One region of the Cedecea selenatireducens genome, then DNA from elsewhere that is predicted to be linked to it. Evidence: predicted binding sites of a transcription regulator. Region 1 holds the regulator's gene; each other region holds the start of a gene.
What was found. Region 1 encodes PurR, which represses purine synthesis genes. Its sites were predicted from a motif close to CANGCAAACGTTTGCNTG; they were not measured.

Region 2: the regulator PurR is predicted to act here: its motif matches at 1,801-1,818, upstream of carA (glutamine-hydrolyzing carbamoyl-phosphate synthase small subunit).
Region 3: the regulator PurR is predicted to act here: its motif matches at 4,597-4,614, upstream of cvpA (colicin V production protein).
Region 4: the regulator PurR is predicted to act here: its motif matches at 1,704-1,721, upstream of purE (5-(carboxyamino)imidazole ribonucleotide mutase).

The regions. Positions count from the first base shown of each region.
Region 1 covers NZ_JBHIKW010000011.1:124,485-132,389, reverse strand. The annotation lists gene ACE38U_RS17615 (Grx4 family monothiol glutaredoxin) at 1-172, opposite strand, end outside; gene ACE38U_RS17610 (C40 family peptidase) at 534-1,385, shown strand; gene sodB (superoxide dismutase [Fe]) at 1,545-2,126, shown strand; gene cydH (cytochrome bd-I oxidase subunit CydH) at 2,181-2,270, opposite strand; gene purR (HTH-type transcriptional repressor PurR) at 2,563-3,588, shown strand; gene punR (DNA-binding transcriptional activator PunR) at 3,585-4,523, opposite strand; gene punC (purine nucleoside transporter PunC) at 4,639-5,841, shown strand; gene cfa (cyclopropane fatty acyl phospholipid synthase) at 6,139-7,287, shown strand; gene gmuD (6-phospho-beta-glucosidase GmuD) at 7,514-7,905, shown strand, end outside.
Region 2 covers NZ_JBHIKW010000003.1:65,150-73,054, reverse strand. The annotation lists gene ACE38U_RS05715 (LacI family DNA-binding transcriptional regulator) at 1-608, shown strand, start outside; gene dapB (4-hydroxy-tetrahydrodipicolinate reductase) at 762-1,583, shown strand; gene carA (glutamine-hydrolyzing carbamoyl-phosphate synthase small subunit) at 2,042-3,190, shown strand; gene carB (carbamoyl-phosphate synthase large subunit) at 3,207-6,431, shown strand; gene ACE38U_RS05695 (YgdI/YgdR family lipoprotein) at 6,571-6,804, shown strand; gene kefF (glutathione-regulated potassium-efflux system oxidoreductase KefF) at 6,909-7,439, shown strand; gene kefC (glutathione-regulated potassium-efflux system protein KefC) at 7,432-7,905, shown strand, end outside.
Region 3 covers NZ_JBHIKW010000002.1:132,709-140,613, forward strand. The annotation lists gene hisJ (histidine ABC transporter substrate-binding protein HisJ) at 1-540, opposite strand, end outside; gene argT (lysine/arginine/ornithine ABC transporter substrate-binding protein ArgT) at 732-1,514, opposite strand; gene ACE38U_RS03460 (UbiX family flavin prenyltransferase) at 1,802-2,374, opposite strand; gene purF (amidophosphoribosyltransferase) at 2,498-4,015, opposite strand; gene cvpA (colicin V production protein) at 4,054-4,539, opposite strand; gene dedD (cell division protein DedD) at 4,839-5,531, opposite strand; gene folC (bifunctional tetrahydrofolate synthase/dihydrofolate synthase) at 5,521-6,789, opposite strand; gene accD (acetyl-CoA carboxylase, carboxyltransferase subunit beta) at 6,855-7,775, opposite strand.
Region 4 covers NZ_JBHIKW010000002.1:315,506-323,410, reverse strand. The annotation lists gene purK (5-(carboxyamino)imidazole ribonucleotide synthase) at 39-1,109, opposite strand; gene purE (5-(carboxyamino)imidazole ribonucleotide mutase) at 1,106-1,615, opposite strand; gene lpxH (UDP-2,3-diacylglucosamine diphosphatase) at 1,755-2,477, opposite strand; gene ppiB (peptidylprolyl isomerase B) at 2,477-2,971, opposite strand; gene cysS (cysteine--tRNA ligase) at 3,147-4,532, shown strand; gene ahpF (alkyl hydroperoxide reductase subunit F) at 4,614-6,182, opposite strand; gene ahpC (alkyl hydroperoxide reductase subunit C) at 6,264-6,827, opposite strand; gene opgB (phosphatidylglycerol--membrane-oligosaccharide glycerophosphotransferase) at 7,262-7,905, shown strand, end outside.

The DNA of each region.
Region 1 (7,905 bases):
GGATGTCCGGGTTCTGCAGAATATCCACGTAGGCGAAGCGCTCGCCGCAGGCAGACAGTGCCTGAACGGCCTGAGCGGAGAAGCCGCAGCTCGGCAGCTTCGGGGAGCCTTTCATATACAGAAGAATTGGGTTCTCAGCGATCTGGCGTTGAATTTTTTCAATAGTGCTCATTGTCTTGCTTCCTCAAACCTTGATACGGCAATAGCCTGTCATTGTAGCCAGTTGCACCCCGGCCAGAAAACACCATTTTTAGCAGGGTTTTTCTGAACTGCCGGGGCATGCAAACATGCTTTAAGAATAACACTTTTACGGTGCTCGAAAATGAGCAATTTGCCTCATCCGCGATCAATAAAACAGCCGATAACGCCCGGTAATGATTAATTTTCTAGCTATAGCTTCCACTTTTGACCGTTAAATAGTATTTGCCTATTAACATTATCGGCTTTTATGCATTAGAATCGTCGGGTTTCGCAAAAATCATACGCAGGCATGATGGTTAGCATCTTGCCTTCATTTATCAGGGGATTGACGAGTGGCGCGGATAAATAAAATCTCTATCACGCTATGTGCTCTGCTATTTGCTTTGCCCTATACACCTTTGACGCAGGCGTCCGAGCACGTCCGCCACCCTGTTGCACAGAAAAGCCACACGGCGAAAACAACTTCCGGTAAAAGCAACAAGGGCAAAGAGAAAACAAAGGCAAAACAAAAAAGCAGCACAGCCTCCACAAAGAAGTCCGGTAAAAAAGACGCATCACCGGTAAAAGCCAAAGTTGCAAAACGCAGCGCCTCAGGCAAAAGCACCACCCTCGCTAAAACCAGCAGCAAAAAAACCTCTAAGAAAATAGCCGTACAGCCAGCCGCAGCCACCCTTGCCTACACTGAAAAATGCACCCATCGTAAAGGGCATAAAAAGCAGTGCGTGAAGGTGAAGTCTGAAAAGAATCTGACCATCGCTCAGGCGCATAAGGTCAGAGTGCAGAAAGCGCAAAAAACGGCCATGAACAAGCTGATGGGGCAAATTGGCAAACCATACCGCTGGGGTGGCACTTCTCCCCGCACGGGCTTCGACTGCAGCGGGCTAATTTATTACGCTTATAAAGATTTGGTGAACATCCGTATTCCACGCACCGCCAACGAAATGTATCACCTGCGTGATGCCTCTTCCGTTGACCGCGGCGAACTGGAAAGCGGCGACCTGGTCTTCTTCCGTACTCAGGGCCGCGGCACGGCTGACCACGTTGGCGTTTACGTCGGCAACGGTAAATTTATTCAGTCTCCTCGCAGCGGCCGCGATATCCAAATTACTTCTTTGAGCGAAGATTACTGGCAGCGCCATTATGTGGGTGCCCGCCGGGTCATGACGCCAAAAACCATTCGTTAATCTTATCCGCTCCCTTTCGGGGCAATCAGACTGATTAAAACGTTAACAGCCCGACAACGGGCTGTTTCATTTCGCTTTTTCGCACTCCCGTAATTTGTTAACCTTATATCCACACAAAATGTAGTTATATTGTGAAGCAAAATAACAAGGAGTGAAGCAATGTCGTTCGAACTACCCGCCCTGCCCTATGCCAAAGATGCGCTGGCCCCGCATATCTCAGCCGAAACCCTCGAGTACCATTACGGCAAGCATCATCAGACCTACGTCACTAACCTGAACAACCTCGTCAAAGGCAGCCCGTTTGAAGGGAAATCGCTGGAAGAGATCGTGCAAGAGTCTGACGGCGGTATTTTCAATAATGCCGCTCAGGTCTGGAACCATACGTTCTACTGGCACTGCCTGGCACCAAACGCCGGGGGAGAACCTGGCGGAGAAGTGTTGGCCGCCATCAATAACGCGTTTGGCAGCGTGGAAGCATTTAAAAAACAGTTCACCGAAGCGGCCATCAAAAACTTCGGCTCCGGCTGGACCTGGCTTGTGAAGAACAGCGACGGCAGCCTGGCTATCGTCTCGACTTCTAACGCAGGAACTCCGCTCACAACCGGGGCAAAACCGCTGTTGACAGTGGACGTCTGGGAACACGCTTACTACATCGACTACCGCAACGCGCGCCCGGTTTATCTGGACCACTTCTGGGCGCTGGTTAACTGGAACTTTGTTGCGCAAAACCTGGCAGGCTGATTTTCAGTGATGTTTGACCTGTATTAAGGGCCGCTTTTTGCGGCCCTTATTAAATCAGTGCAGTACGGCGGTTAACGCCCCGGCAACAATCAGACTCAGTACGATAACCGTAGTCACTACGGAAAACTTCAGATCGGTACTCATCGTAAGCTCCTTTTATTTCCCTACAAAGCGTAAGTGGGATGATTTTCCCACAATTAACGATAAAAATCCTGCTGGTTTTGCACAGATATCGGTTTTCCCTCTTCCACTTTGCCCCGGGATAAGCCAAAATCCTTCGCTAATTTACCGCGTATCGCCCGGCAACGCCCTCCTCCCGCTGTATGTCGCATCCCCGACAGGCCTGCAACCAACGTGTTGCCCCAGGAGTTAGCGAAGGCAAACGTTTAACACATGAGTTATCAGGAGTTTACGATATGGTCTGGAGTGACATCTAATGGCAACCATTAAGGACGTAGCGAAGCGCGCAAACGTTTCCACTACCACTGTGTCACATGTCATTAACAAGACCCGTTTTGTGGCGGAAGAGACGCGCAACGCCGTCTGGGCAGCTATCAAAGAGCTGCACTATTCGCCGAGCGCCGTGGCGCGCAGCCTGAAGGTCAACCACACCAAATCGATTGGCCTGCTCGCTACCTCCAGCGAAGCGCCCTATTTTGCTGAAATTATCGAGTCGGTTGAGAACAGCTGCTTCGCCAAAGGCTACACCCTGATCCTCGGCAACGCGCACAACAACTTTGAGAAGCAGCAAGCCTACCTGTCGATGATGGCGCAAAAACGCGTCGATGGCCTGCTGGTCATGTGCTCCGAATATCCACAGACCCTGCTCTCTACGCTGGAAGAGTACCGTCATATTCCTATGGTGGTGATGGACTGGGGCGAAGCCCGCGCCGATTTTACCGACTCCGTGGTCGATAACGCCTTCCACGGCGGTTATCTCGCAGGCCGTTACCTGATTGAGCGCGGACACCGCGACATCGGTGCGATCCCGGGCCAGCTGGAGCGTAACACCGGCGGTGGTCGTCACGCTGGCTTCCTGAAAGCGCTTGAAGAAGCCAATATCAAAGTGCCGGAAAATTGGGTGGTTCAGGGCGACTTCGAGCCGGAATCTGGCTATCGCGCCATGCAGCAGCTGCTTAATCAACCGCATCGTCCTACTGCGGTCTTCTGCGGCGGCGATATTATGGCAATGGGTGCGATTTGCGCAGCGGATGAGATGGGGCTGCGCGTGCCGCAGGATATCTCGATTATCGGCTACGATAACGTGCGCAACGCCCGCTATTTCTCTCCGGCGCTGACCACAATCCATCAGCCAAAAGAACGCCTCGGTGAAACGGCCTTTAACATGCTGCTCGACCGCATTATCAACAAACGGGAAGAGTCGCAGACCATAGAAGTCCATCCGCGCCTCATCGAACGCCGCTCGGTGGCCGACGGCCCGTTCCGCGATTACCGCCGCTAAGCCTCTTCAGGAGCCCGGGATTCGTTCCCCGGCTCCTGGAGCCATTCCTGATTCATCGTCTCACTGTCCCCTAAATAGTCCAGCAGCCAGCTCAACGCAGGCGAGGCGTCATCCTGCCGCCACGTCAGGCAACAGGCCGCATCCGGGAACGGGTTCTCCAGCCTCAACTCTTTCCAGTCGCCACGTTCGAGCCACGGTTTCGCAATGTGCGTGGGCACCATGCCAATGCATAATCCTGCCGTCAGGCAATCGGCGCCCGACGCCCAGTCCGGCACCACCACGCGGCGCTGGTTGTCCAGAAGCCAGGTAATGCGCTTGGGCAACGAGCGGGACGTGTCCTCCAGCACCAGCGACGGCCAGGGCCGAATTTCATCATCAAGGATGATCTCCTCGTGTTGCGCAAGCGGATGGTCTGCCGCCACCACGCAGCGCCAGCTCAGTGCGCCCATGTCCCGAAACGCGTAGCGCCCTCCGACGGGGATCGCCTGCGTTGCGCCTATCGCCGCCTCAACGCGCCCGTCCGCCAGCGCATCCCACACGCCGTTGAAAACCTCCTGAAACACCCTCAGCTCGATGTCCGGGAAATGGCGATAAAAATCGAGCACCAGTTGGCGAGTACGCTCCGGCTTCACGATATTATCTACCGCGATGGAGAGATGCCCGCGCCAGCCGTTGGCTATCTGCTGGCACTGCTGGCGCGTTGCCATCATTTTTTTGATAACAGAACGCCCTTCTTTAAGAAAGAAAGCCCCAGCGGCGGTCAGCTCAACGTCCCGATGACGTCGTTCAAACAGCGGTACGGCCAGCCACTCTTCAAGTTGGCGCACGGTATAGCTGATGGCAGAAGGCACACGATGCAACTCCTGCGCTGCCCCGCTGAAACTGCCGTTGCGCGCTACGGCATCCACGACTTCGAGAGAATATTCAGACCACATGTTTTTTGCCTGCAAAAAATTTGAATGCAACGCGCAAATATTAGCGTTTCACAAGCGGTTTTGCACTCCGTAGACTCCTGCCCCGTTAACCTGCTATCAAAATCAAGAGTGAAATATGCAACCATCAAAGGGATTTCTTATCTGGCTGGCTGGCCTGAGCGTACTCGGCTTTCTCGCCACAGACATGTACCTGCCCGCCTTTGCGGCCATTCAGCAAGACCTGGGGACTAACGCCTCGGCGGTGAGCGCCAGCCTGAGCCTGTTCCTGGCGGGCTTTGCCTTTGCCCAGCTTGTCTGGGGGCCGCTTTCCGATCGTTTCGGGCGTAAACCCGTGCTGCTGATTGGCCTGGCGATGTTTGCCGTCGGCTGCATCGGGATGCTTTGGGTGCGGGATGCAACGTCGCTTCTGGTCCTGCGTTTTATCCAGGCCGTGGGCGTTTGTTCCGCCGCGGTCAGCTGGCAGGCGCTGGTAACCGACTATTACCCGGCCAACCGTGCAGGCCGTATCTTTGCCACGATTATGCCGCTGGTAGGGCTTTCTCCGGCGCTGGCACCGCTGCTGGGAAGCTGGCTGCTGAACCATTTTGAATGGCAGGCCATTTTTGCCGTACTGTTTGCCATCGCTTTGCTGCTGATGATCCCTACGCTACGCCTCAAGCCTCGTACTCAGCACCACGAGCAAACCGCAGACAACAAGGTCAGCTTCTTCTCTTTATTACGCTCTCGTATTTACGGCGGTAACGTGCTGATTTACGCCGCCTGCTCCGCCAGCTTCTTCGCCTGGCTGACCGGCTCGCCGTTTATCCTGAATGAGATGGGCTACGGCCCGGCAGCGATTGGCCTGAGCTATATGCCGCAGACGGTCGCTTTCCTGGTGGGCGGCTATGGCTGCCGCAGCGCGCTGCAAAAATGGAACGGCAAGCAACTGCTGCCGTGGCTGCTAGCGCTTTATGCCCTGAGCGTTGTGGCGACGTGGGGCGTGGCGGTCAGCGGCTATGCTGACCTGACGCTGTTGCTGATCCCGTTCTGCATCATGGCTGCGGCAAACGGTGCCATCTACCCGATCGTTGTCGCCTCTGCGCTGCTGCCGTTCCCGCAGGCAACCGGGAAAGCAGCAGCGCTGCAAAACACCCTTCAGCTTGGGCTTTGCTTCCTCGCAAGCCTGATGGTTTCCTGGCTGGTGACGACCCCGCTTATCACCACCACCAGCGTGATGCTGGCGACTATCCTGCTTGCCGCGCTGGGGTATGCCCTGCAGAAAACGGCCGGTCGTGAGGCTGAAAGCGAGACTCGCCGTGAGTTTTCTAACGCACAGTAACAGCAGCGATAATGTGAATATTGTGTGATTAGCTTGCTAACAATATTCCGTTGAACCCTCAATAAAACGGGCTTATAGTAATGGCGGTTCTGCTATAAGCCTTATCAATTTTATTTTTGCGGAAGCCGGAGCGCTTCCGTTTTTCCATGGATGGCCTTTCAGTAAGGGAGAATCCTTCCTTTCTCTGTTCTACGTCGGATATCAGGCACGCGGATTTTTCCGTGAGAGTTCTCACAAGCCGTGAATAGCGTCTACGCTGTTTTAAGGTTCTGATCACAACAAGGTGATGGAGAAGCTATGAGTTCATCGTGTATAGAAGAAGTGAGCGTACGAGATAACGAATGGTATCGTATCGCAAATGAAATGCTGAGTCGGGCAGGTATTACGCTCAACGGCTCAAACCCTTTCGATATTCAGGTTAAAAACCCGGATTTTTTTAAACGCGTTCTGCAGGAAGGTTCCCTCGGCCTTGGCGAAAGCTATATGGACGGCTGGTGGGAATGCGAACGGCTGGATATCTTTTTCACCAAAGTCCTGCGCGCCGGGCTGGAAAATCAACTGCCCCATCATTTCAAAGATACCCTGCGTATCGCGGCGGCAAGGCTGGTTAACCTGCAGTCGAAGAAACGCGCCTGGATAGTCGGCAAAGAACATTACGATCTCGGCAACGACCTGTTCAACCGAATGCTCGACAAGCACATGCAGTATTCCTGCGGCTACTGGAAAGAAGCTACCAATCTCAGCGAAGCGCAGGACGCCAAGCTCAAAATGATCTGCGAAAAACTTCAGCTTAAACCCGGCATGAAGCTGCTGGACATCGGCTGCGGTTGGGGCGGTCTTGCCGAGTATGCCGCACGAAACTACGACGTTTCAGTCTTCGGCGTCACCATCTCTGCGGAACAACAAAAAATGGCGCAGGCGCGCTGCAAAGGCCTGGATGTGACCATCCTTCTGCAGGATTACCGCGACCTGAATGAGCAATTTGACCGCATTGTCTCCGTCGGGATGTTTGAGCACGTTGGGCCAAAAAATTATGCCACCTACTTTGAGGTTGCCGACCGCAATCTCAAACCAGACGGTATTTTCCTGCTGCACACGATAGGTTCTAAAAAGACCGACAACAACGTCGATCCGTGGATTAATAAGTACATTTTCCCTAACGGTTGCCTGCCTTCTGTGCGTCAGATTGCCGACGCCAGCGAGCCGCATTTTGTGATGGAAGACTGGCACAACTTCGGCGCCGACTATGACAAAACGCTGATGGCCTGGCACGAACGTTTTCTCGCCAGCTGGCCGGAAATCGCCGATAACTACTCTGAACGCTTTAAAAGGATGTTTAGCTACTACCTGAACGCCTGCGCCGGTGCTTTCCGGGCACGCGATATCCAACTTTGGCAGGTAGTCTTCAGCCGCGGCATCGAGCACGGTCTGCGCGTTCCTCGCTAAAACCAGCCCGGCGTTTGCCGGGTTTTTTCATTTTCAATTGTCTCTCCTTGCGCACCAATGTGATTAGCCTCACAGGTTTAGGCCTGTCTGAGCGTGGCGGCTTGATCTGCTTAACAGATATCGTTTCCTGCCATAGAAACCGGTTTCATCAATCACAGACAATCACGACATTGACCGAATAAATGATTGCCTGTCGGAGATGACAGGCCTGACCGTGAGGATAACGATGAAATACGCATTTCCTGAGCATTTCTGGTGGGGCAGCGCCGCTTCCGGCCCACAAACCGAAGGTGAAGCGCTGAATTTTGGCAAGTCTGAAACCATCTGGGATCGATGGTTCGCCGAGCAGCCGAACCGTTTCCACCACGGCGTCGGGCCGCAAAATACCTCCACGTTCTATCAGCGCTGGAAGCAGGACATCGCCCTGCTGAAAAAGCTCAACCATAATACCTTCCGCACCTCGATTTCCTGGGCTCGCCTGATCCCGGACGGCACCGGCGAAGTCAACCCGCTGGCGGTGGAGTTCTACAATAAGGTGATAGACGAGCTGCTAGCCCAGGGCATTAAGCCGTTTATTAACCTGTACCATTTTGATATGCCAATGGTGATGCAGGAAAA
Region 2 (7,905 bases), on a different contig from region 1:
CGCTGAGAAGAAGAAACATCCCGGCGATTATGGTGGTTCGTCCCTTTGAGGATGTCGATTTCGACTTCGTTGGCACCGATAATTTCCTGGGAACACAGTTGGCTACTCAGCATTTGTTACGCCTCGGGCATAGGCATATTGCTTTTATCGGCGGGAGCAACGGCTCTACCAGCCGGGCGCAGCGTATCGGTGGGTATACCAGCAAGCTGCTGGAGCACAATATTCAGCCTGAAAGCGAATGGATTGTGGCCTCGCAGGCCTCTCAAAGTGACGGCGCCAGAGTCGCAGAAGGGCTTTTTACCCGTTTCCCGCAGATCACCGCGGCGGTGTGTTACCAGGATATTGTCGCCCTGGGCGTGATGCAGACGCTGCGCAAGATGGGGCGTGTTGTCGGAAAAGATTTTGCGCTCGTTGGGTTCGATGACGTGACCGAAGCATCGCTGGTACAGCCTGCGCTTACCACGGTCTCTGTCGCCGCTAAAGAGATTGGCCGCAAAGCAGGAGAGCTGCTTTATAGCCGAATTCAGGGAAACGATGAGCCGGCAAAAAGAATTATTTTGCCGCCGACGCTTATCGTCCGCGAGTCATGCGGTTTTAGTCAGAATTAAGCCTTATTAATTAAATGGTTTTAATGTCCGTTATTGATAACTGACGGGCCATGACAGTAAATTCTAATTATGGGTGTTTTCGGCTGGCGGCCCGGCAGCGGGCTGGTTAACCTGAGAGCGTTTCTACGAATTATTTAACCAAAGAGTAATGATATGCATGATGCACAGATTCGCGTAGCCATCGCGGGAGCGGGCGGCCGTATGGGGCGCCAGTTAATTCAGGCGGCTCTGCAGCTGGACGGCGTCCAGCTTGGCGCTGCGCTTGAGCGCCCGGGATCTTCTCTGGTCGGCAGCGACGCGGGTGAACTGGCCGGTGTGGCTAAAACCGGCGTGCTGGTGAGCGATAGCCTGGACGCGGTAGCTAATGATTTCGACGTCTTTATTGATTTTACCCGCCCGGAAGGGACGCTGGCTCACCTCGCATTTTGCCTCAAGCATGGCAAAGGCATGGTTATCGGCACGACGGGTTTTGATGATGCCGGCAAGCAGGCTATTAACGATGCGGCGCGTGAGATCCCGATTGTCTTCGCGGCGAACTTTAGCGTGGGCGTGAACGTGATGCTGAAGCTGCTCGAGAAAGCGGCCAGGGTCATGGGCGATTACACCGATATCGAAATCATTGAGGCGCATCACCGTTACAAAGTGGACGCTCCCTCCGGCACCGCGCTGGCAATGGGCGAGGCTATTGCCCAGGCGATGGACAAAGATCTCAAAGACTGCGCGGTTTACTCTCGGGAAGGGCATACCGGTGAGCGAGTGCCTGGCACAATTGGTTTTGCTACCGTGCGTGCGGGCGACATTGTCGGGGAGCATACCGCGATGTTTGCAGATATTGGGGAGCGCGTTGAGATTACCCATAAGGCTTCAAGCCGCATGACCTTTGCTAATGGCGCGGTTCGTTCCGCTTCGTGGCTTAAAGGTAAAAAGAACGGTATTTTTGATATGAGAGACGTGCTTGATCTCAATAATTTGTAGTTAAACCTATCCTTATAAATGTGGTTGTTTGTTTTTAATTGATTGATTTTAGGGTGATTTATATCACCCTTTTGTTTTTATAAGCTACTTGATTTATAAGTGTTCATTTGTGCTTAAAATTAGCGGTTATCTCTCTTTTTTGTGTTGTTGTAATGTTAATTTTGACCATCTGGTCTACTTTTTCACTGCTATCCCATCACTTTTCCACTATTCATAGCCGGCAACCGATTACTTTTCCCTGGTTAGCTGGTTATTTTGACCCTCGAATCAGATATTTTTACTCTGAGCGGCGAAATAGACATAAAAACTTCGTCTTAAGGTAGACTTTCGCCCGGCTTGTCTCTAGAATGCCGCCGTTTGCCAAAAATCCGTAGGGCAGACGCTTTTTGCATTTGATTCAGCCGTTAGTTTTGAATTAATATGCGAATAAATTGAATGTTTATTCCCTGGAGGACGTTTTGATTAAGTCAGCGCTGTTGGTTCTGGAAGACGGAACCCAATTCCACGGTCGGGCCATTGGGGCATCGGGTACGGCAGTGGGTGAAGTCGTTTTCAATACCTCATTGACCGGTTATCAAGAAATCCTCACTGATCCTTCCTACTCCCGCCAGATCGTCACTCTTACTTATCCTCATATCGGCAATGTCGGCACCAATGAAGCCGACGAAGAATCCTCCCAGGTCCATGCGCAAGGCCTCGTCATTCGTGACCTGCCGCTGATTGCCAGCAACTTCAGAAGCACCGAAGACCTTTCTTCTTACCTTAAGCGCCATAACATCGTGGCCATTGCCGATATCGATACCCGCAAGCTGACCCGCCTGCTGCGTGAAAAAGGTGCTCAGAACGGCTGCATTATCGCGGGCGATAACGTAGACGCGGCCCTGGCGCTGGAAAAAGCGAAAGCGTTCCCTGGCCTGAACGGCATGGACCTCGCCAAAGAAGTGACGACCAAAGAAGCTTACACCTGGCAGCAGGGGAGCTGGACCCTTGAAGGCAATCTGCCGGAAGCGGCAAAAGCAGAAGATTTACCTTTCCACGTAGTGGCTTATGACTACGGCGCAAAACGCAATATTCTGCGCATGTTAGTCGACAGAGGCTGCCGCCTGACGGTTGTTCCGGCACAAACGCCGGCGGAAGAAGTGTTGAAGATGAACCCGGATGGCATCTTCCTTTCTAACGGCCCTGGCGACCCGGCACCTTGCGACTACGCCATTAGCGCAATCAAATCCTTCCTGGAGACAGACATTCCTGTCTTTGGGATTTGCCTCGGCCACCAGCTGCTGGCGCTGGCGAGCGGCGCTAACACCGTGAAGATGAAGTTTGGTCACCACGGCGGTAACCACCCGGTGAAAGACCTGGATAAAGACTGCGTGATGATCACCGCCCAGAACCACGGTTTTGCGGTGGATGAGACGACGCTGCCTGCCAACCTGCGTGTAACGCACAAATCTCTGTTCGATGGCACCCTTCAGGGCATCCATCGCACCGATAAAGCCGCGTTCAGCTTCCAGGGCCACCCTGAAGCCAGCCCGGGGCCGCACGATGCCGCGCCGCTGTTCGACCACTTTATCGAACTTATCGAGCAATACCGTAACACCGCTAAATAATCAGGAGCGAAATAAAATGCCAAAACGTACAGATATAAAAAGCATCCTGATCCTCGGTGCCGGCCCGATTGTTATCGGCCAGGCCTGTGAGTTCGACTACTCTGGTGCTCAGGCTTGTAAAGCGCTGCGTGAAGAGGGTTACCGCGTTATTCTGGTGAACTCCAACCCGGCAACCATCATGACCGACCCGGAAATGGCTGATGCGACCTACATCGAGCCTATTCACTGGGAAGTGGTGCGCAAAATCATCGAAAAAGAGCGCCCGGACGCGGTGCTGCCAACCATGGGCGGCCAGACCGCGCTGAACTGTGCGCTGGAGCTTGAGCGCCAGGGCGTGCTGGAAGAGTTCGGCGTCACCATGATCGGCGCCACCGCAGACGCTATCGACAAGGCTGAAGATCGCCGTCGCTTCGACATCGCGATGAAAAAAATCGGCCTCGACACCGCGCGCTCCGGCATTGCACATAATATGGAAGAAGCGCTGGCCGTTGCGGCCGACGTGGGCTATCCGTGCATCATCCGCCCCTCCTTTACTATGGGTGGCTCCGGCGGCGGTATCGCCTATAACCGCGAAGAATTTGAAGAGATTTGCGAGCGCGGCCTGGATCTCTCCCCAACCAAAGAGCTGCTGATTGATGAATCGCTGATCGGCTGGAAAGAGTACGAGATGGAAGTGGTGCGTGATAAAAACGACAACTGCATCATCGTCTGCTCTATCGAAAACTTCGACCCGATGGGCATTCATACCGGTGACTCAATTACCGTGGCGCCAGCGCAAACGCTGACCGATAAAGAATACCAAATCATGCGTAACGCCTCGATGGCGGTGCTGCGTGAGATCGGCGTGGAAACCGGGGGCTCAAACGTTCAGTTCTCCGTTAACCCGAAGACTGGCCGCCTGATCATCATCGAGATGAACCCACGCGTGTCCCGTTCCTCCGCGCTGGCGTCTAAAGCAACGGGCTTCCCGATTGCAAAAGTTGCCGCGAAGCTGGCGGTAGGTTATACCCTCGACGAGCTGATGAACGACATCACCGGCGGCCGCACTCCGGCTTCCTTCGAGCCTTCCATCGACTATGTCGTGACCAAGATCCCTCGCTTTAACTTCGAGAAATTTGCCGGCGCAAACGACCGCCTGACCACCCAGATGAAATCCGTGGGTGAAGTCATGGCTATCGGCCGCACCCAGCAAGAGTCCCTGCAGAAAGCGCTGCGTGGCCTGGAAGTTGGTGCCATGGGCTTTGACCCGAAAGTCAGCCTGGATGACCCGGAAGCGCTGACCAAAATTCGTCGCGAGCTGAAAGACGCAGGCGCCGAGCGTATCTGGTATGTGGCAGACGCGTTCCGTGCGGGCCTGTCCGTAGACGGCGTGTTCAACCTGACCAACATCGACCGCTGGTTCCTGGTGCAGATTGAAGAGCTGGTGCGCCTGGAAGAGCAGGTGGCTGAAATTGGTATCACCGGCCTGACCCACGACTTCCTGCGGATGCTGAAGCGCAAAGGTTTTGCGGATGCGCGTCTGGCGAAACTGGCTGGCGTTCGTGAATCCGAAGTTCGCAAACTGCGTGAGCAATATAACCTGCACCCTGTCTATAAGCGCGTGGATACCTGTGCGGCAGAGTTTGCTACCGACACCGCTTACATGTACTCCACGTACGAAGATGAGTGTGAAGCTAACCCGAACAACGACCGCGATAAAATCATGGTGCTGGGCGGTGGTCCAAACCGCATCGGCCAGGGCATTGAGTTCGACTATTGCTGCGTACACGCCTCTCTGGCGCTGCGCGAAGATGGTTACGAAACCATCATGGTTAACTGCAACCCGGAAACCGTCTCCACCGACTACGACACTTCCGACCGCCTCTACTTTGAGCCGGTGACTCTGGAAGACGTGCTGGAAATCGTCCGCGTTGAGAAACCGAAGGGCGTTATCGTGCAGTATGGCGGCCAGACTCCGCTGAAGCTGGCTCGTGCGCTGGAAGCGGCCGGTGTGCCGGTTATCGGCACCAGCCCGGATGCTATCGACCGTGCGGAAGACCGTGAGCGCTTCCAGCATGCCGTTGAACGCCTGAAGCTGAAGCAGCCTGCTAACGCCACCGTGACGGCCATTGAGCAGGCCGTAGAGAAAGCCGTGCAGATTGGTTACCCGCTGGTGGTTCGTCCTTCTTACGTGCTGGGCGGCCGTGCGATGGAAATCGTCTACGATGAAGCGGACCTTCGCCGCTACTTCCAGACTGCGGTTAGCGTCTCTAACGACGCCCCGGTGTTGCTCGACCGCTTCCTTGATGACGCGGTTGAAGTGGACGTGGACGCCATTTGTGACGGTGAAACCGTACTGATTGGCGGCATCATGGAACACATTGAGCAGGCGGGCGTTCACTCCGGTGACTCTGCGTGTTCTCTGCCGGCTTACACTTTGAGCCAGGAAATCCAGGACGTAATGCGCCAGCAGGTGCAGAAGCTGGCCTTCGAGCTGCAGGTGCGCGGTCTGATGAACGTGCAGTTTGCGGTGAAGGACAACGAGGTTTACCTGATTGAAGTTAACCCGCGTGCCGCGCGTACCGTGCCGTTTGTTTCCAAAGCAACAGGCGTGCCGCTGGCGAAAGTTGCCGCTCGCGTCATGGCAGGTAAAACGCTGGTTGAGCAGGGCGTGACCAAAGAAATCATTCCACCGTACTACTCGGTGAAAGAAGTGGTGCTGCCGTTCAACAAATTCCCAGGCGTTGACCCGCTGTTAGGGCCAGAAATGCGCTCTACCGGGGAAGTGATGGGCGTGGGCCGTACCTTCGCTGAAGCTTTCTCTAAAGCGATGCTGGGCAGCCAGTCCACGATGCGTAAGCCGGGCCGCGCGCTTCTCTCCGTGCGTGAGGGCGATAAAGAGCGCGTAGTAGACCTGGCCGCTAAGCTGCTGAAACAGGGCTTCGAGCTGGATGCTACCCACGGTACCGCGATTGTTCTGGGTGAAGCTGGCATCAACCCACGCCTGGTGAACAAGGTGCATGAAGGGCGTCCGCACATTCAGGACCGTATCAAGAATGGCGAATACACCTACATCATCAACACCACCGCGGGCCGCCAGGCGATTGAAGATTCCAAGCTGATTCGCCGCAGCGCGCTGCAGTACAAAGTGCATTACGACACCACGCTGAACGGCGGCTTCGCTACGGCGATGGCGCTGAACGCAGATGCCACCGAGAAGGTGATCTCGGTGCAGGAAATGCACGCGCAGATTAAGGGCTGATACTCATCAGCCTGAAAGAATATTCCGAAAACAACGCCAACGGCCTCTGAAAAGAGGCCGTTTTTGCTTCGGCCTCAGCGAGATAGTCTACAGTTAACCTGCACACAACTGAAAATGACTAACACGCTGGGAGAACACCATGCAGAAACATACTTTACTCGCTTCCCTTTTCGCTGCCGTAACGCTTCTGACCGTAGCAGGCTGCTCGTCGAATCAGGCCGTTAAAACTAGCGATGGCAAAACGATTGTGACCGATGGCAAACCGCAGGTAGACAAAGATACCGGCCTGGTGTCTTACAAAAATGCCGAAACGGGGAAAACCGAGCAGATCAACCGTGACCAGGTGAAAGAGATGAGCGAGCTGGATAACTAGTTAAGAAATATCCAACAACACGCTCAGCAATATTGACTGTTAGCCTGTCGATTAACTGACTAAACTCACTGTCATTAAAGGCAGTAGTGAAGACAGGCTTAACAATGATTCTTATAATTTATGCGCATCCCTATCCCCAGCATTCGCACGCCAACCGGCAAATGATTGAGCGGGCGAAAACGCTGCCGGGGGTAGAGATTCGTTCCCTCTACGAACTTTATCCCGACTTCAACATTGATATTGCCGCTGAACAGCAGGCGTTGAGCCGCGCTGATTTGGTTATCTGGCAGCATCCTATGCAGTGGTATAGCGTGCCGCCGCTGATGAAACTGTGGATAGATAAGGTCCTCTCACACGGCTGGGCATACGGTAAGGGCGGAAACGCTCTGCACGGTAAAGACGTTATCTGGGCGGTAACAACCGGCGGAAGCGAAAAGCATTTCGAGCTGGGTGACCACCCCGGATTTGACGTTCTTGCCCAGCCATTGCAGGCGACAGCGCTTTACTGCGGCATGAACTGGCTGCCGAGTTTTGCCATTCACTTTACCTTTGTTTGCGACGAATTCACGCTTGCCCGCCAGGCGGACGACTATAAGCAACGCTTAATTGACTGGCAGGAGGCTCGCCGTGGATAGCCATAGCTTAATTCAGGCGCTTATTTACCTCGGTTCAGCCGCGCTTATCGTGCCGATTGCCGTAAGGCTCGGGCTGGGATCGGTACTTGGCTACCTGATAGCCGGCTGTATTATCGGGCCGTGGGGGCTGCGGCTGGTGACGGATGCCGAAACTATTCTGCATTTTGCCGAGATTGGCGTGGTGCTGATGCTCTTTGTCATCGGGCTGGAGCTTGATCCGCAGCGGCTATGGACGCTTCGTGCCTCGGTGTTTGGCGGCGGTTTCCTCCAGATGGCGACCTGCGGGCTGGCGCTGGGCGCTTTCTGTATCGTGATGGGGCTCGACTGGAAGATAGCGTTGCTTATCGGTCTGACGCTTGCCCTCTCATCGACCGCGATTGCTATGCAGGCAATGAACGAGCGTAACCTGACCGTTACGCCAATGGGGCGCAGCGCGTTTGCGGTGCTGCTGTTCCAGGATATTGCC
Region 3 (7,905 bases), on a different contig from region 1:
TGCGGCGTCGATACGCCCGGCGGCCAGGTCAGCGTAAATCGAGTCCTGCCCCTGATAGGAAACAATCTCGATACCTTTTGGCGCCCAGTGTTCATTGCCGTAAGTTTCTTGCGTGGTGCCCTGCAGCACGCCCACGCGCTTGCCTTTCAGCGACTCAAGAGTTGGCTGAATAGGAGAACCTTTGGCTACCACCAGGCGAGAGTCAGCCGCGTACAGCTTGTCGGTGAACGCGATTTCCTGCTGGCGCTTCTCGGTGATAGACAGGGAAGACATGATGGCGTCGATCTTCTTCGCCTTCAGCGACGGGATCAGCGCATCTAATGGGTTTTCAACGAAGGTGCATTTGGTGTTAATGCGCTTACAGAGTTCTTTCGCCAGATCGATATCAAAACCGACCAGCTCGCCCTGAGCATTTTTAGATTCGAATGGTGCATAGGTTGGGTCAGTGCCGATCCGCAGGTTTTTCGGAATAGCGGCGAAGGCTGTGGTCACGCTGGAAAATGCCAGCACCAGAGAAAGAGACAAAACCAACTTTTTCATAATTATCCTCAATAGACTGTCCGTTACTTAAGGCTCACACCCACTACAAACAGGGAAAACTTACGCAACACGTTGCGAATACAACGTTTTCGCACCATAAAGGTGCAGCCGGAACGTGACTGCACCACTGCATAGTTATCCTGCCCGGTTAAGAATATATTCATAACCGGGCTACAGACTAAGGGATAAACTTATTCGCCGTAAACATTAAAGTCGAAGTACTTTTTCGCTAATTTGTCGTAAGTGCCGTCTTTGCGTATTTCGCCCAGCGCTTTGTCGAATGCGGCCTTCAGCTCGGTGTCATCTTTACGCAGGCCGATGCCTGTCCCGTCACCAAAGTACTTCTTGTCCTTCACGGAAGAGCCCGCAAAGGCATAGTCTTTCCCGGCAGGCTGCTTCAGGAAACCTTCGCTCCCGGCCACTTCGTCCTGGAATGCAGCATCCAGGCGCCCTGCAGCCAGGTCAGAGTAGATCAAATCCTGGTTGGCATAAGCCACCACATCAACCCCTTTCGGGCGCCATTCGGCGTTGCCGTAGGTCTCCTGGATAGAGCCCTGCAGCACCCCAACGTGCTTGCCTTTCAGCGATTCGAGCGTCGGCTGAATCGGAGAGCCTTTGGCCGCGATCAGGCGAGAGTCCGCCGCATACAGCTTGTCGGAGAAGAGGATTTCCTGCTGGCGTTTTTCGGTTATCGACAGCGATGAGATAATGGCGTCGATTTTCTTCGCTTTCAGCGACGGGATCAGGGAGTCAAAGTCGCTGCCAACCCACGTACACTTGGTCTGAATGCGTTTGCAAAGTTCGTTCCCCAAATCGATATCAAACCCAACAAAATCCCCCTTAGCATCTTTCGAGGAGAATGGCGCGTAGGTCGCGTCGGTACCAATACGGACGGTTTGCGGAATTGCTGCAAACACGCTGGCTGCGCTGGACAGGCCGAGCAGTAAAGACAGTGCAAGAACCGACTTCTTCATACGATACCCTCAAGTTTGGCTTTCTTATTTGTGATGTCTTGTTGTGTGGTAATGCCTTGGCAAACGAAGAGTTGCAGTTCTCATGCCACTTTTTCCTGCGTGGGAAAAAGCCGCTGATTTATGTTAATAAAACGTTGCAACTTCGCGCTAGTTTGAAAGATAGCAGTTCTGGGAAGCGGGACTAGAGGGGGAAGGGATTTTCGCGGATTAAATCTTCTAAAAGCGATCGGCGTTGCAGAATTGCCCCATTATGAGGCAATCATTTTGTGACGCACCGCATCAGTGCATTACTTGTGCTCGCCCCAGCGAACGAACAGGTCTTCAGGCAGCTCAAGATCAAACTGATCCAGCACCCGGTTCACCGTCTGGTCAACGATATCCTGCAGCGTTTGCGGCCGATGATAAAACGCGGGCACCGGCGGCATAATCACCGCGCCCAGCTCGGAGGCCTGAGTCATCAGCCTCAGGTGGCCAAGGTGCAGCGGCGTTTCACGAATGCAAAGCACCAGCGGGCGGCGCTCTTTCAACACCACGTCCGCTGCGCGGGTCAACAACCCGTCCGTATAGCTGTGTACGATGCCGGACAGCGTTTTAATCGAGCACGGCAGCACCGCCATGCCCATGGTCTTAAACGAGCCGGAGGAAATGCTGGCGGCAATATCACGAGCGTCATGCACGACGTCCGCCAGCGCCTGAACGTCGCGCAGCGAGTAATCGGTTTCCAGCGCCAGCGTCTGGCGAGCTGCGTTGCTCATTACCAGGTGGCTTTCTACCTCCGGCAACTGCTGCAGGATTTGCAGTAAACGCACCCCATAAATAGCGCCGCTGGCTCCGGAAATACCGACGATCAGTCGTTTCATTGAATTTGCCCATAGAGAATATCTGGGCTGACTTTGCCGCAAGATGAGGTGGGATGCAAGGCTGGCGGAACCGGGAGGGGAAGAACGAGCCTCTCCCCTTTGCAGGAGAGAGGCCAAGGCCGATTAGCCTTCGTTGTGCATCTCTAAGTTTTCCACTTCGTTCTGACGCGCCAGTGCCTGGGAGTCGTCGTTACGCAGGGATTCGAGATACTGCAGGTATTTGTGGTCAACGTCTTTTGTCACGTAGATGCCGTTGAACACCGAACATTCAAACTGGGTGATGTCCGGGTTTTCCACGCGCACCGCTTCGATAAGGTCGTCCAGGTCCTGGAAAATCAGGCCGTCAGCGCCGATTATCTGGCGAATTTCGTCCACTTCACGGCCGTGAGCAATCAGCTCGTTGGCGCTTGGCATGTCGATGCCATAGACGTTAGGGAAGCGAATTTCCGGTGCGGCTGAAGCCAGGTAAACCTTTTTGGCTCCGGCTTCACGCGCCATCTCGATAATCTGCTCGGACGTAGTCCCGCGCACGATGGAGTCATCCACCAGCAGCACGTTTTTATCACGGAACTCGGCGCGGTTGGCGTTCAGCTTACGGCGCACGGACTTACGGCGCAGCTGCTGGCCCGGCATGATAAACGTGCGGCCCACGTAGCGGTTTTTCACAAACCCCTGGCGGTACGGTTTATCCAGAATACGGGCAATTTCCAGCGCGATGTCACAGGAAGTTTCGGGAATAGGAATGACCACGTCGATATCCAGGTCTTCCCATTCGCGGGCAATCTTCTCGCCAAGCTTTTTCCCCATCTCAACGCGCGCGCTGTAAACGGAGATCTTGTCGATAAACGAGTCCGGACGAGCAAAATAGACGTACTCGAACAGGCACGGATTGCTGACCGGGTTATCGGCGCATTGACGAGTAAACAGCTGGCCTTTCTCGGTGATGTAGACCGCTTCGCCCGGCGCGATATCACGCAGGAACTCAAAGCCCAGGGTGTCCAGCGCCACGCTCTCGGAGGCCACCATGTATTCGGTGCGGCCGTCGCCCAGGTCACGCTTGCCGATAACCAGCGGGCGAATGCCGTTCGGATCGCGGAAGGCAACCATGCCGTGACCGATAATCATCGCTACGCAGGCATAAGCGCCGCGAATCTGGCGGTTAGTGGCGGCGATGGCGGCAAAAATGTTGTCGGCCTCCAGCGGATAATGGCGGAAGTTATCCAGCTCGCTGGCAAAGACATTCAGCAGGATTTCAGAATCAGAGGTGGTGTTAATGTGGCGGCGTTTTTCTTCAAACAGCTTTTTACGCAGCTCGTGGGCATTGGTCAGGTTACCGTTATGCGCCAGGGTTATCCCGTAAGGAGAGTTAACGTAGAAAGGCTGGGCTTCTGAAGCGCTGGAACTGCCTGCGGTTGGGTAACGCACGTGGCCGATGCCCATATTCCCCTGCAGACGCTGCATGTGGCGGGCTTCAAACACATCGCTCACCAGGCCATTCGCTTTACGCAGACGGAAGCAATTTAAAGCGTCGATGGTGACGATGCCTGCGGCATCCTGGCCACGGTGCTGAAGCACCGTTAACGCATCATAAATCGACTGGTTTACCGGCATGAAACCGGCGATACCGACAATACCGCACATGTTGTCTTTTCCTCATTAAGCCACACCCCCCGCTACGATTAGCGGGGCAAGAAACTTGACGAGCTTTGCAGATAGTCAAAGAACCATCTGATGATGAAACTGAATTGCGGGATAAGCTGCGACTTTTGCCAGTCATCGCTTTTTGAAAAACCGGTAAAGGTATCCAGGAAGAACAGAATGGCGGAGACGATCAGTACGCCACGCAAGGCGCCAAAGCAGATCCCCAACACCCTGTCTGTACCCGACAGGCCGGTTTTTTGCACCAGCGCGCTAATCACATAATTGACTATCGCACCGACAATCAGCGTCGCGATAAACAGCACCGCGATAGCTATCCCATTACGTACCAGTTCGTCTTCAAAGCCAGTGAACCAGACTGACAGATAAGTGTAGTAATGACTGGCGACAAAGAAAGCACATCCCCAGGTCACAAGCGATAACGCTTCCTTCACAAACCCACGTATTACGCTTACCAGACAAGAAAAACCGATAACCGCAATGATGGCGTAATCTATCCAGATCATGAAAAAATCTCGTGACAAATTGCCCTGACGTCCAGTTCGGGGCGAATTCTAACAGAAAAAGAAAACGTTTGCGTAGGGATTTCCTTCCCGCGCGTAAATAAATAATGGCGTTGAAAAAAGCATCAACGCCATTAAAAAAGTGCCTGTTTTCCCCTCACCTTTTAGAGGCGAAGTGACGGTATGGCGTCGTTTTTCCCCTCACCCTAACCCTCTCCCCAGAGGGGCGAGGGAACCGTTCGGTGTAATGGCCTTCCCACTCTCCCTTCCAGGGAGAGGGCCGGGGTGAGGGTCACAAACCGCTACCGTGGCGAGTAGTTCATCACCACGCCGTTCAGGCCAGAAAGAGAATTCAGCTCGCCCAGCGAGGACTTCAGCTTATCTTTCGACGCGTCAGGCCCAACCAGAATACGGGTGATTTTCCCCTGCACAGGCGTTGTCGGTGAGGTATAAACCTTGAATCCGGCACCGCGCAGTTTACCAACAATTTCATTCACTTTGTCCGCATTTTTCAATGCGCCAAGCTGCACCACATACGCCTGTCCGGTCGGTGCTTTGTCGGCTGGTTTTTCCGTCTTCGCTGGCTGCTCGGTCTGGTTATCAACCACAGGTTTAGGCTGCGGTTTCTCCACCGGCTTCGGTTTTGGTTTTTCCTGCACCGGCTGTGGCTTAGGCTGCTCACGTGCCGCAGGCACTTCGTCAGCGCCCGCAGAACCTTCGTTTGGAATAGCGCCGTTATTCAGCCCCGGCGGCACGGCGGCCCCGGCTCTCACCTCTTCTGCGGCCCCTTCCGGTGGCTGCGAAGGCAGCGCCTGGGTGGCCGAAGGCAGCATATCAGGCTCGTCGCTGTCCCCTGGTTTTGGCACCAAAGGAATGGCTGCGAACTCGTCCTGATAATGTTTTTTCTGCCCGTCCAGCAGACCCGGCAGCACAATAACGCCCAGCGCGACCAGAATAATGGTTCCGACTAATCTGTTTTGAAACTTACTCGCCACCTGCTCTCCCCGCGTCCAGTACTTCCATTACATGGGCCACCGTGTGGAACGAGCCACACACCAGCACGGTATCATCAGCCGTCGCTTCTGCCATCGCCGCGTGCCAGGCGTCCGCTACGCTTGCAAACGTCCTGCCGTGACCAAGATGGGCGATCAGCTGCTCAGCGCTTGCGCCTCGTGGCCCCTCCAGCGGAGCACAATACCAGCTATCGACCTGAGGCGACAAACAGGCAAGCGTTCCGGCAATGTCTTTATCATGAAGCATACCCATCACCGCCAGCACGCGTCCCTGTTTTGGTAACGCCGCCAGGCGACCGGCAAGGTAAGCCGCCGCATGTGGATTATGGGCAACATCAAGAATAACGCGAGGCGCCTGAGAAACTATCTGGAAACGCCCAGGCAGCGTGGCATGCTCAATGCCATAACGTATCGCGTTTTCACTCACGTTAAGTTTACTTGCGCGCAAAGCGGCGAGTGCCGTAGCGGCATTTGGCTGTGGAACCAGCGGCAGCGGCAGATCGCATAGCTCGCCCTGAGCATCACGGAACGTCCAGCCCGTGGCGTTCACCTCGTAATCCCAGTCAACGCCGCGACGCAGCAGCAGCGCGCCCTTCTCCTGAGCAACATCGGCAATCGTATGCGGCATAGCCGGCTCGCCCACAACCGCCGGGTTATCTCTGCGGAAGACACCGGCTTTTTCACGGCCAATACTCTCGCGATCCGGGCCAAGCCAGTCGGTGTGATCGAGCGCGATGCTGGTGACCACGGCCACATCAGAGTCCACGACGTTGGTAGCATCAAGACGGCCGCCAAGGCCCACTTCAAGAATAACCACGTCCACAGCCTGCTGCTTAAACAATAGCAACGCGGACAGCGTTCCGTATTCAAAATAGGTTAAGGAAATATCTCCGCGCGCGGCCTCTATTTCAGCAAAGGAGGCGGTATGCAGGGCTTCGGGTAATTCTTCACCCTGAATACGCACTCGCTCGGTGTAACGCACCAGGTGCGGCGAGCTGTAAACTCCTACGCGATAGCCGTCCGCCATCAGCACGGTTTCAAGCGTGCGGCAGGTGGTGCCCTTCCCGTTAGTGCCGGCCACGGTAAACACCGTTGGCGCAGGTTTCAGCACGTCCAGCTTAAGCGCAACTTTGCTGACGCGCTCAAGGCCCATATCTATGGTGGAGGAGTGAAGGTTTTCAAGATAGCAAAGCCACGTGGCCAGGGGCGACGTGGCTTGAGGGATAAGATCTTTTTCCATGATGCCCACTTAACATGCACATAAAGAAAAAGGGCAGAACCTGCTGGCCTGCCCTTAGTTACGAATCAGGCCTCTTGACCCTGTTCCGGCGCCGGCGGAACCACAATCGGCTCACGCGGGGCTTCCGGGTTTGGTGCCGGCAGATTCATAAACTTCGCCAGGACGCTCGCCAGCTTCAGGCGCATTTCCGGGCGACGGACGATCATGTCGATCGCCCCTTTTTCAATCAGGAACTCACTGCGCTGGAAGCCCGGCGGCAGTTTTTCACGAACGGTTTGCTCGATAACGCGCGGGCCGGCAAAACCGATCAGCGCCTTCGGCTCGGCGATGTTCAGGTCACCCAGCATTGCAAAGCTTGCAGAAACGCCGCCCATGGTTGGGTCAGTCAGCACGGAGATGTACGGCAGACCGCGCTCCTGCATTTTTGCCAGCGCTGCGCTGGTTTTCGCCATCTGCATCAGCGACATCAGCGCTTCTTGCATACGCGCCCCGCCGGAAGCGGAGAAACACACCATCGGGCAATTGTCTTCCAGCGCCTGTTCAACGGCACGGACAAAACGCGCGCCGACCACAGACCCCATCGAACCGCCCATAAAAGCGAACTCAAAGGCCGCAGCAACGACAGGCATACCGTGCAGGGTGCCTTTCATGACAACCAGGGCGTCTTTTTCGCCGGTCTCTTTCTGCGCGCTAACCAGACGATCTTTGTATTTCTTGGAGTCACGGAACTTCAGCAAATCTTTTGGCTCAAGCTCGCTCCCCAATTCCACCATTGTGCCTTCATCTAACAGGCTATGCAGGCGATCGCGGGCCGACATACGCATGTGGTGATCGCACTTAGGGCAGACGCCAAGATTGCGTTCCAGCTCGGCGCGGTACAGGACCTGGCCGCAGCTGTCGCACTTGGTCCACACCCCTTCAGGGATGCTCGCCTTACGGGTGGGAGTAATATTGCTCTTATTGAGAATTCGTTCAATCCAGCTCATTGATGACCTTTCTGCTTGAACCTGGTCGATACCAGCTTTTCTGTGGCAGTTTTCCCTGCCCCAGACCATAAATGGTGCTCATTAAAACACAACGGCCCGCGACTTTGGATAAAAAAGTGGTCGAACCGCT
Region 4 (7,905 bases), on a different contig from region 1:
CCTCTAAAAACAAAAGGAGGGTCAGACGCGACGCGGTTTTACTTCACCAGCTTGCTCTGCGCCCAGGCAATACCGCTGGCGTATTCCACCGGCAGCAGGGGAACCAGGGCTTCCAGCGAGGCGCTCAGGCGGCCGGTATCGCTGTCGTTCAGGTTGAGATGACCGACTTTGCGGCCCGGACGAACTTCTTTGTCGTACCAGTGCAGGTGCACCAGCGGCAGCTTCAGCCAGGCATAGTTCAGGTCGGTGCCGATCAGGTTCACCATCACCGACGGCGCATTCACCACAGGCTGCGGCAGCGGTAAATCCACGATGGCGCGCAGGTGCAGTTCGAACTGGTTGATGGAGGCGCCATTTTGCGTCCAGTGCCCGCTGTTGTGCACGCGCGGAGCCAGCTCGTTGATCAGCAGGCCGGCTGGCGTGACGAAGCACTCCATCGCCATCACGCCGACGTAGCCCAGCTCGTGCATGATGGCGGTGAGCATGGTTTCGGCCTGGCGCTGCTGTTCGGCATTGGCCTGCGGGAAGGCAACGCTGGTGCGCAGAATGCCGTCCTGATGCAGGTTGTGGGTCAGCGGATAGAACACCGTGCTGCCGTCATGGCCGCGCGCGCCCACCAGAGAAACTTCGCCGGAGAAGTTAATGCCCTGCTCGACGATGCATTCGCCGTAGCACTCTTCCGGCAGCTGGTCGGTTTCATCGGCACGCAAGCGCCACTGGCCCCGGCCGTCATAGCCGCCGACGCGGCGCTTCACGATAGCCAGAGAGCCCAGTTGGCTGAACACGTCCTGCCATTCGTGGCTGCCGGAGAGCAATTGCCACGGCGCGGTGGCCAGGCCGAGCTTATCGAACAGCTGTTTTTGCGTCAGGCGGTCGGCGATGATCGGGAAGATATCGCGGTTAACGAAGGCGTTGTGACGCGCCAGTTCGCGGGTCAGCGCGGTTTCCGGCCAGCGCTCAATCTCGGCGGTGATCACGCTTTGAGCGAACGGTACGGCTTCCGGCTCGGCGTCCAGCCCGACAGGGTAAACGGCGATGCCCAGCGGCTCACCGGCCTGGCGGAGCATGCGCCCCAACTGGCCGTTACCTAAGACACAGACGCGCTTCATGCTTCGCTCCGTGGGTCCGGATTGTCCAGCACTTCGTCGGTCTGGGTCTGACGCCAGGTCGCCAGGCGCTGGCTCAGGTTTGCGTCATGCAGGGCCAGGATCTGCGCGGCCAGCAGGGCGGCGTTGGCGGCCCCGGCTTTACCGATGGCCAGCGTGCCGACCGGAATGCCGCGCGGCATCTGGACGATAGAATAAAGGCTGTCCACGCCGCTAAGGGCGGCGCTTTGGACCGGCACACCCAGCACCGGGACCAGGGTTTTGGCGGCCAGCATGCCCGGCAGGTGCGCAGCGCCACCGGCTCCGGCAATGATCACCTGGTAGCCGTTGGCTTCGGCCTGTTCGGCAAAGCTGAACAGTTTGTCCGGCGTGCGGTGGGCGGAGACGACTTCGACATGGTGAGGGACATTCAGGGCGGTAAGGATTTCAGCGGCGAACTGCATGGTGGCCCAGTCACTTTTGGAACCCATAACAATGGCGATACGCGCCGGGGTGTGCTCAGAAGACATGCGTCTCAAAACTCCTGTGGGTGTGCAGACATCATCGGGCGTCGGGCGCCCGCTCAGAAGGGCTCAGAGAATAGCACGAACTTCCGGCAAGGAAAACGGTTGCGTGGTTAGCGAATCGGCAAAAAAGCGGGCTTTATTATCAGAAAGGAAAGTGGATCAGCTCGACGTTTTCCATCGTCACTTTTATCATCGACCCTTCTTCATGCCATGCGCCTAATACGCAGCGGAAAGCGGGTTGCCCGTTGGCGGTAAGCTCATGGATTGCCGGGCGGTGAGTGTGCCCGTGAATCAGCCATTGAATATTGTGGCGGGTGAGGGTATCGACCACGGCCTGCGGATTAACGTCCATGATGGCCATAGACTTGCTGCTGTTGGCGGCCTTGCTACCGGCGCGCATCCGGGCGGCAATGCGTTTACGTATAAACAGAGGGAAGGCAAGAAACAGCGCCTGAAGCCACGGCTGGTGAACCTTGCGGCGAAACGCCTGATAGCCTTCGTCGTCGGTACACAGCGTGTCGCCGTGCATGATAAGAACTTTGCGGCCATACAGGTCGAGCAGCTTTTCTTCGGGTAGCAGCGTCATGCCGCTGGCTCTGGCAAAGCGTTTGCCGAGCAGGAAGTCGCGGTTGCCGTGAATGAAGTAGCAGGGCACGCCTGAATCAACCAGCGCTTTGATCGCGGTGGCGATTTGCTGGTGCAGCGGTTCAGGGTCGTCATCGCCAATCCACGCTTCGAACAGGTCACCGAGGATGTAAAGCGCATCCGCCTGGCGGGCTTCACCGGCCAAAAAACGCAGAAAACCGGCGGTGATCGCCGGTTCTTCTGAGCAGAGGTGTAAATCTGCAATAAACAGCGTCGACATTATTCGCTTACGGTTACGCTTTCGATAATAACGTCTTCTTTCGGTACATCCTGGTGCATACCGCTGCGGCCGGTGGAAACGCCTTTGATTTTCTCAACCACGTCCATACCTTCAACCACTTCTGCGAACACGCAGTAGCCCCAACCCTGCAGGCTTTCGCCGCTGAAGTTCAGGAAGTCGTTGTCGGCCACGTTGATGAAGAACTGTGCGGTGGCAGAGTGCGGAGCCTGGGTACGAGCCATTGCCAGCGTACCACGGGTGTTTTTCAGGCCGTTATTCGCTTCGTTCTGAATGGTGTCTTTAGTCGCTTTCTGCTTCATACCCGGTTCGAAACCGCCGCCCTGGATCATAAAGCCGTTGATCACACGGTGGAAAATGGTGTTGTTGTAGAAGCCTTCGCGGCAGTAGTCCAGGAAGTTTTTAACGGTAACAGGCGCTTTATCATCAAAAGTTTTGATGACGATATCGCCGTGATTAGTGTGAAAAGTAACCATGCTTGCATCCTATGAGTGTCAGAGAGTACGGCGGCGAACGGTGCCGTCGTACCAGCACGCTGTTATAGCATAACGCTACATCATAGTCAGTAATGCAAAGCAGACTGCCGCCGGGGAAAATTATCGGGTAAGATACCAGGGAGTATTCTTCCACACGCTTACATGGAATCCCCTGATGTTAAAAATATTTAATACCCTGACTCGCCAAAAAGAGGAATTCAAACCTATTCATGCCGGAAAGGTAGGCATGTACGTGTGTGGTATCACCGTTTACGATCTCTGTCACATCGGCCATGGCCGTACTTTTGTTGCGTTTGACGTGGTGGCGCGCTACCTGCGTTCCCTGGGCTATGAGCTGAACTACGTGCGTAACATCACCGACATTGACGATAAAATCATTAAGCGCGCGCAGGAAAATAGCGAAGATTTTGTGGCGCTGGTCGACCGCATGGTCGTGGAAATGCACAAAGATTTCGACGCGCTGAACATTTCACGCCCGAACAGCGAGCCGCGTGCGACCCAACATATCCCGGAAATCATCGAAATTGTTGAACAGCTGCTGGCCCGCGATCACGCCTATGTGGCTGAGAACGGCGACGTAATGTTCTCGGTGGTCACCGACCCGAATTACGGCCTGTTGTCTCGCCAGGATCTGGATCAGCTCCAGGCGGGGGCGCGCGTTGACGTGGTTGACGTGAAGCGCAACCCGATGGACTTCGTGCTGTGGAAAATGTCCAAGCCGGGCGAACCAGCATGGACTTCTCCGTGGGGCGAAGGCCGCCCGGGCTGGCATATCGAATGTTCCGCCATGAACTGCAAAGAGCTGGGCAACCACTTTGACATTCACGGTGGCGGCTCCGATCTGATGTTCCCGCACCACGAGAACGAAATCGCGCAGTCTACCTGTGCCCACGACGGCGAGTACGTCAACACCTGGATGCACTCCGGGATGGTGATGGTTGACCGTGAGAAGATGTCCAAATCGCTGGGCAACTTCTTCACCGTGCGTGACGTGCTGAAGTATTACGACGCGGAAACCGTGCGTTACTTCCTGATGTCCGGCCACTACCGCAGCCAGCTCAACTACAGCGAAGAGAACCTGAAACAGGCTCGCTCGGCGCTGGAGCGTCTTTACACCTCGCTGCGCGGGACGGACAGCAGCGTGGCGCCAGCCGGGGGAGAAGCCTTCGAAGCCCGCTTCCGCGAAGCGATGGACGACGACTTCAACACCCCTGAAGCCTATTCCGTGCTGTTTGATATGGCCCGTGAAGTGAACCGCCTGAAAACGGAAGATCTTGCGGCGGCCAACGGACTGGCGGCGGCGCTGCGTAAGCTCTCCGCAATTCTGGGCCTGCTGGAGCAGGATCCGGAGCAGTTCCTGCAGGGCGGCGCGCAGGCGGACGACGGCGAAGTGGCGGAGATCGAAGCGCTGATCAAGCAGCGTAACGATGCGCGTCAGTCGAAGGACTGGGCGCTGGCGGACCAGGCGCGCGATCGTCTGAACGAGATGGGCATTGTGCTGGAAGACGGCGCGGCCGGAACGACCTGGCGTCGTAAGTAAGATTCAGAACGTGAAAAAGCGGCTCAATGAGCCGCTTTTTTTATGGCTGGCCGCTGTGGCGCGGCCTTATTGGCAGGTGCTTTATTCTGGGGCTGAGGTGCGAATCAGGTAATCAAACGCGCTCAGGGAAGCTTTCGCGCCTTCGCCCGTCGCGATGATGATCTGTTTGTAAGGCACGGTGGTGCAGTCGCCCGCGGCAAACACGCCTTTTACGGTGGTTTCGCATTTCGCGTCGATGATGATTTCACCCATGCGGTTGCGCTCCACGCTGCCTTCCAGCCAGGTGGTGTTCGGCAGCAGGCCGATTTGCACGAAGATGCCGGCCAGGGCAACGTCATGCACGCTTTCGGTCACGCGGTCTTTATACTGCAGGCCGGTCACTTTGCTGCCGTCGCCTTTCACTTCCAGCGTTTGGGCGTTCAGTACGATGTCGACGTTTTTCAGGCTGCGCACTTTGTTTTGCAGAACCTGGTCGGCCTTCATTTCTGGGGCAAATTCCAGCAGGGTCACGTGCTCAACGATGCCCGCCAGGTCAATGGCCGCTTCCACGCCGGAGTTACCGCCGCCGATCACCGCCACGCGCTTGCCTTTAAACAGCGGGCCGTCGCAGTGCGGGCAGTAGGTCACGCCTTTGGTGCGGTACTGATCTTCGCCCGGCACGTTCATGTTGCGCCATTTGGCGCCGGTGGCCACGATGATGCTGCGCGCTTTCAGGGTTGCGCCGGACGCGGTTTGAATCTGATGCAGGCCGCCTTCGGTTTTGGCCGGGATCAGCTTGCTGGCGCTTTGGGTGTCGATCACGTCTACGTCGTAGTCGTCCACGTGGGCTTTCAGCGCGCCCGCCAGCTTCTGGCCTTCGGTTTTTGGTACGGAAATGTAGTTTTCGATATCCACGGTATCCAGCACCTGGCCGCCGAAGCGTTCGCCCATCAGGCCGGTACGGATGCCTTTACGCGCCGCATACACCGCCGCCGCCGCGCCCGCAGGGCCGCTGCCGACGATCAGCACGTCATAAGCTTCACGCTGGTTCAACGCTTGTGCCGCACGTTTTTCTGCGCCGGTGTCAATTTTGCCCACGATTTCAGCCAGCGTCATGCGGCCCTGGCCAAACTCTTTGCCGTTAAGATATACGGCAGGCACGCCCATCACGTTGCGTGCCTGAATTTCATTCTGGTAAACGCCGCCGTCGATAGCGGTGTGGGTGATGCGCGGGTTCAGCACGCTCATCAGGTTCAGCGCCTGCACAACGTCCGGGCAGTTGTGGCAGGAGAGGGAATAATAGGTTTCAAAGTGGAAGTCGCCGTCGATCTCACGGATTTGCGCCAGCAGATCCTGAGACTCTTTGGACGGATGACCGCCGACCTGGAGCAAGGCCAGCACCAGGGAAGTGAATTCGTGACCCAGCGGGGAGCCGGCAAAGCGCGGGCCCTGGTTTGAGCCTGGGTTAGTGATTAAAAACGACGGTTTGCGCACCGGCAGGTCGTTATTAATGCTGAAAGAAACTTTGTCAGATAACTCAGCTATTTCTGCCAGCAGTTCTTTTACTTCAGATGATTTCGCGCCGTCGTCCAGCGTGGCAATCAACTCAACAGGTTTGGTTAGTCTCTCAAGATAGGCTTTGAGCTGGGTTTTCATTGTTGTGTCGAGCATGGTCAGTCTCCCTGGTGGCGAGAAAAAAACGGCTACTAAAAGGAGTAGCCGTAAAATAAAAGAGGGTAACGCGGGTAAAACTTAGATTTTGCCGACCAGGTCCAGAGATGGAGCCAGAGTCGCTTCGCCTTCTTTCCATTTAGCCGGGCAAACTTCGCCTGGGTGAGAAGCTACGTACTGGGCAGCTTTCACTTTGCGCAGCAGGTCAGAAGCGTCACGGCCAATGCCTTCGGCGGTCACTTCGATAGCCTGGATGATGCCCTGTGGGTCAACAACGAAGGTTGCGCGGTCTGCCAGACCTTCGTCTTCACGCATGTTTTCGAAGTTACGGGTCAGCGCGCCGGTTGGGTCGCCGATCATCGCGTATTTGATTTTAGCGATGGTTTCAGAGCTGCCGTGCCACGCTTTGTGGGTGAAGTGAGTGTCGGTAGAGACGGAATAAACGTCTACGCCCAGCTTCTGCAGTTCTTCGTAATGGTCAGCCACGTCGCCCAGTTCGGTCGGGCAAACGAAAGTAAAGTCAGCCGGGTAGAAGAAGAAAACGCTCCAGCGGCCTTCGGTATCTTTTTCCGTGACTTCAACGAATTCGCCGTTTTTAAAAGCCTGATTTTTGAATGGTTTGATTTTGGTATTAATTAAAGACATCTAAACTTCCTCCGTTTTGCGATGGGAGAAAGGTACCGAATTTTAGCCCGGCGCTCTAATGGGTAGGTTTTATTGAATCAAGAGGTAATACCTAACAGCGTTTTCTGCGGGCATAAAAAAGGCCACCCGTTGCGAGGGTGGCCGGTGTTGCGCGTTACAATTCCACTTTAAAAAATTATAACAGCGGCGAAATTACAGCATTTTAGCGCCAAAAAGGTCAATTCCCCGGTCCGTTGTAGTAGCGATGGTTGTAATAGCTGGAAACTATTAAAGGCCGTTAGTCCTAAAATGCACCTCAGTTGCTGAAAACCCGACGTCGTGCGCAAAGTAATGTCAGGTGAATTGCAGCCATGTGACAGTGAGGTTAAATTACCGGCTGTTATTTTTCTGCATGAAAAATCGCGCCGGGCTGCGCGATGACTGAGGTACTGGCGTTGTCCGAATTGCTTTCTTTGATGCTGTTTTTGGCGGCTATTGCCGTGTATGCGGTTAAAGCTGGTCGAAATATCTGGTGGCTGACGATCATCCTGCTGATGCTCGGCCTGTTTATCGTGCTCAACGTGACCCTGCTGGCCAGTAACTATTTTACCGGCGAGGGCATTAACGATGCGGTGCTCTACACGCTCACCAGCAGCATGACCGGCGCTGGCGTCGGCAAATACATTCTGCCCGGGCTGGGCCTGGCCGTCGGGTTGGTTGCTATTTTTGGCGGTCTGACCTGGATTTTACGCCGAAAGAACCATCCTCATCATTTGGGCTACAGCGCCCTGGCGCTGTTCCTAGCCCTGTTTTCGATAAAAACAACGCCCGCTTATCAGCAGGTGGTGTCGCTGATTAAATCCCAGACCCGTACCGGCACGTCTGACTTTGCCGACTGGTATAAAGTGCCGGAAGCTACCATCAAGCAGCCGAAGCTGAACCTCGTCTATATCTACGGCGAAAGCCTGGAGCGCACTTATTTTGATGAGCAGGCGTTTCCTGACTTAGCGCCCGAGCTGAACGCCCTGAAAAGCCAGGCTATAGATTTCAGCCACACCAGCCAGATGGCGGGCATGGATTACACCATCGCGGGTATTGT